DNA from 2 places in the Alteromonas sp. G5_S2_22_S1 genome. Region 2 is predicted to be linked to the other one. Evidence: predicted binding sites of a transcription regulator. Region 2 holds the regulator's gene; the other holds the start of a gene.

Region 1 (2,409 bases), on a different contig from region 2:
CTTTTGGCTCTTCACCCTCAACCGCTTGATAGAATTCGCAACGTGTTCTTTTTATATTTAAGTTTGTGGCTTGGCGGCCCAGATGATTATCAGCAGCAATTCGGCCACCCGCGACTTCGTGCACGCCACCTTCCTTATACCGTAACGCCAGAACTTAAAGCGCAGTGGATGTACTGTATGCGCAAGGCTATGTTTAAAACTGTCGATGATATAACGTTAGCGCAACAGCTACTTGAAGCACTTGACCAGCTTGCCAGCCATATGGTGAACACCAAATAAAAAAGCGCGTTGAAAGGAATAACCTTTAACGCGCAAGTCCCCTGTTACTGTCTACGCTCTTTGTGGCGTATAAAGTAGTACAATTACGAAAGCCTCAATTTTTGGGTGTTCGGCCTTAAAAGGTATAGCCTACCGATATGGTGTACACCCAAGGGTCTATTTCAATATCACTCACCTTACCTGCGGCATCACCAACCTTAAACGTGGCTTCAGTATCAATATCGATGAAACGTACTGATGCATTTACATGCCACTTTGTATCAATTTGGTAGTCCATACCCACTTGAGCTGATAAACCAAATGAGTTATCGAGTGATAGGTCGCTTAAGCCTGCATCCTCGTTTGCGCCAGTAAATTCCTCATCAAAGATAAAGGTGTAGTTAATACCCCCACCAATATATGGCTGAAAGGCTGAACTTGCATCGTTGAAGTAATAGTTAGCGGTGAGTGTTGGCGGTAAGTGAGTAACTTCACCAAGCTGATTTCCCGTACCTAACGGGTCGGCAACAGAGAAGTTCACGTCGTGCTTAAAGGGCGTTGCCGCAAGCAGTTCGATATTAATTTTATCAGTAATGAAGTATGCAACGTTCAAACCTAGCTGGGTATCGTTATCAATATTAAGGGCAACACCAAGATCATTGCCACCAGCGACGATGTTAGAAGTAGATTCGTCAGGAGCAACGGTAGTCAGACCGCCTCGAACAATCCAATCGCCCTGCTGATGAGCGCTAGCTAAAGGTGAAAGTGCAGCAAGGGTAAGACAAAGTGCAGATAAAGTGTGTTTGCGCATGATGTGTCTCTTTTGTGTTTAACTAAGATGGCGCTACTTTACGCCGTTAGCTAAACGAAACATTGATCCAGCGCAAAGTTAATAACCCACTGAAACACCAACGGTATTTGAAATTGATATAGATCAACAAGAAATGCCGCAGAGTGACTTCATGCGGCGTTTTTGTATGACTTTTTTATGCTTAAACCTTCTTTGGTGTAAGCCTGGATAAAGAAGTGATTGAATTGAACACTTTTTACCACGGAGTAGGTTTAAGCCAATCCGTAAGCTTAGCCTCAGCACTCCCTGGTGCCGGGGTATAGCAGTATTCCCACCGGGCCAACGGCGGCATAGACATTAAAATAGATTCCGTACGTCCACCGGTTTGCAAACCAAATAAGGTGCCACGGTCGAATACTAGATTAAATTCAACATAGCGACCTCTGCGATAAAGCTGAAAATCACGCTCTCTTTCGCCATAATCAGTTTGCTTGCGTCGCTCAACAATAGGGACATAAGCATCAATAAAACCATTGCCAACCGCCTGCATAAAAGCGAATGACTGCTCGAAGCCCCATTCATTAAGGTCGTCAAAGAACAACCCACCTACGCCGCGGGTTTCGTTGCGGTGTTTTAAGTAAAAGTACTCATCGCACCATTTTTTGTACTTGGGGTATACGTCTTCACCGAATGGCTTGCATAATTTCTTGGCTGTATCATGCCAATGCACCACGTCGTCTTTAAAGGGATAAAACGGCGTTAAATCAAAGCCACCGCCAAACCACCAGATAGGTGCTTCGCCCTCTTTTTCTGCAATAAAAAAGCGCACGTTTGCATGAGAGGTGGGAATATACGGGTTGTGGGGGTGAATAACTAAAGATACTCCCATTGCCTGAAAGTTTCGCCCTGCAAGCTCCGGACGATTAGCCGTAGCAGACGCTGGCATTTGACTGCCGAACACATGGGAAAAGTTTACGCCGCCTTGCTCTATCACCGCACCATTTTTAAGCACGCGAGAGCGTCCACCGCCCCCTTCTTCGCGCTGCCAACTGTCTTCAACAAACTGGCCCTTACCGTCGGCAAGTTCAAGGGTTTGGCAAATGGTATCTTGCAACCCTAGTAGATAGCTTTTTACTTGTTCTATTACTTCAGCGGCATTTTTACCGTCCAGTAACTCTGCTGATGTCATGCTCTTATTACCTCTGCTGTGTCACCATCGCGAATGGTACTGGGTTTAGTTGCTCCGCCTACTTTACCTTCTACATAAAATACAGAATCTGCAAACACGGCTTTGGCTTCGTCGGTGTCTGTCGCTGGCGGTTGCCCTGTTAGGTTAGCGCTGGTTGAAACAAGTGGCTTAC
Region 2 (2,409 bases):
GAGTTCGGCGTCTAATGTCTTTGCCACTTGTGGAATGACTTTTTCAGGTAGCCCTTCTCTGACAACACATTTTTCATCTGCAATGCCGTACTTTAACGCATGGCTTTTCATTTCTTTCTTATGATGATTTTTTACCGCGTCATGATAGGTATCAGGGTCAAATTCGGGCACCTCGATAGCAATATTAAGTGGCGTAGAAGGGAAGCTATTGACTAAATTAACCTTACCTTTTAGCAAGGCCGCATAATCATTGGCGATAACGGTAATCTTGTCGTTAAGCGCAGCATGTTCTTCGTCTTCACTGCCGACGTTTACAGCGGCAATGATCTCGCCGCCTTCTGGCCAATCATGCTCTTTAACTAATAAAACGGGGCGCGGACACTTACGCATTAAATGCCAATCGGTAGGTGTAAAAATAACGGAAGCCAGGTCGTCATGCTTTTTAGTGGCTTTTACAACAAGGTCAATTTGATTCTTAAGTGTGTAATAGATAATCGATTCGTAGGCACGATTGTTCCATTCAACCACGATGTCAGTTTCACCGAAGCCTTGTTCTTTAAGCTGCCCAGAGAGCCATTTAGCATGCTCATTGGTAACAGCATCTCGCATGGCTTCTCGCTCATCTGGACTTAACATAGTGGTCATATCATAAGACAAGTCGTAAACCACCATAATCGCAGTTACAGAGGCCCCGGTCTTTGATGCTAATTCATAAGCGCGACTTAACGCGGGCTGGTTATCTCGCTCGGCATCGACTACCGCAAGGATTCGTTTACACTCAATCATAACTCCCCCTAATACGAAGTTTGGTCGTGGCTGTGTGAACGGTAACGTTCAACAGTAACTCTTACTAACTATAAACGACAATGTGGAAAACGTAAGTTGTTTTAGATCAAGTATTTTATATTGCAAGGCAAGCAACAATGTATAGTGACTGCGGCATTGGCACTAATGGGTAAAAAAGGTTTTGGAAGTAGGATTATAAAGCGCGCTGAATGCGCGCTTTTAGGAAGATAACACTATTTAACCGAGTTAGACCACGTTAGCCGTTACACACTATACTCGGGCCGTTAAGCACTTCTAGCTTGGTATTAAGGCGTTCAAAGTCCACAATCGTAATAAGTTTACCATCAACTTTAATAATATCTTCTTTTTGGAAACGACTTAATAAGCGACTGATGGTCTCTATCGTTAAGCCAAGATAGTTACCTATCTCGTTACGCGTCATCGTAAGGTGAAATTCTCTGTGTGAAAAACCGCGTTCTTCAAAACGCTGAGATAAATGAGAGATAAAATACAAAAGGCGTTCTTCAGCCGTGCGTTTGTTGAGAAGCATTATCAAATCGTGATCATGTTTAATCTCTGCACTCATAAAGCTCATAATTTGATGGCGTAATTTAGGAAACTGCATCGACATTTCGTCAAGCGTTTCGTAGGGCAACTCGCACACCATGGCGGTTTCTAGAGCCATTGTGTAACTTTGGTGCTTGTTTTCTCGAAGGGCATCAAAGCCAATGATGTCACCGGGAAAGTGAAACCCCGTTATTTGCTCTTCACCTTCAGAGTTAGTCACAAACGATTTAAATGACCCGGTTCTTACTGCATATAACGACTCAAACTTATCGCCGGTTTGAACAAGGGTATCACCTTTATGAAGGGGCTTTTTGCGCTCTATGATATCGTCGAGAGACTCTATTTCTGTCTTATTCAATGCAACAGGTAAACAGAGGTGACTGAAACTACAGTTCTGACAATGTATTGAAAATTCGCTTCCTTTGCTCATAAGACTGACTCTCTTAATGTACACATGATTATAGTACACGCATTTTCACATGAATGCGCCATAAATTAGATAAGTGGCATATATGGCCATTATCACAGCTATGACTTGTCTCACATAGCTGTGCTGAAAGCTTTGAACAAGATACTGGCTACCGGCACTTGCGGCTAACAATGTGGGTAACGTTCCCAAACCGAAGAAAAACATAATGCCAGCGCCTTGCAATGCATTACCCGCTGCCAGAGACCAGGTTAGCGTTGAATAGACCAATCCACATGGTAGCCAGCCCCATACAAAGCCGTAGGGAACCGCGCTTAACGGCGTTTTGAAAGGAAGAAATCGTTTTGATAAAGGCTGAAGCTTTGCAAACAGGCCTTTGCCCGCGTTTTCTAAGACCGATAAACCCGTCCACCATTTCCCTAAGTAACAAGCGAGTAAAAGCAACATGATGCCGCTTAGAAGAGAGAGGGCATAATTAGCAAGCGGTACGAAGTCAGCAGCTATTTTTCCAAGCGCACCGGTAATGGCCCCTGCTAGTGTATAGCTAGTAATGCGTCCCATGTTGTAGGCGAGGGTGTAGGGCAATACCGATGCCCCCTTTGGCGATACCACTCTAAGCGCTGCAACAA

Evidence for each region. Region 2 encodes FNR, which switches genes on or off when oxygen is low (the NO sensors DNR and NnrR bind a similar motif). Its sites were predicted from a motif close to TTGATCTAGATCAA; they were not measured.
Region 1: the regulator FNR is predicted to act here: its motif matches at 1,183-1,196, upstream of ACTRWF_RS18030 (OmpW family outer membrane protein).

Annotation. Positions count from the first base shown of each region.
Region 1 covers NZ_JBQKUJ010000023.1:2,762-5,170, forward strand. The annotation lists gene ACTRWF_RS18025 (group II truncated hemoglobin) at 1-279, shown strand, start outside; gene ACTRWF_RS18030 (OmpW family outer membrane protein) at 395-1,069, opposite strand; gene hemF (oxygen-dependent coproporphyrinogen oxidase) at 1,305-2,237, opposite strand; gene tsaC (L-threonylcarbamoyladenylate synthase type 1 TsaC) at 2,234-2,409, opposite strand, start outside.
Region 2 covers NZ_JBQKUJ010000005.1:18,434-20,842, forward strand. The annotation lists gene uspE (universal stress protein UspE) at 1-786, opposite strand, end outside; gene fnr (fumarate/nitrate reduction transcriptional regulator Fnr) at 1,043-1,783, opposite strand; gene ACTRWF_RS07260 (urease accessory protein UreH domain-containing protein) at 1,829-2,409, opposite strand, start outside.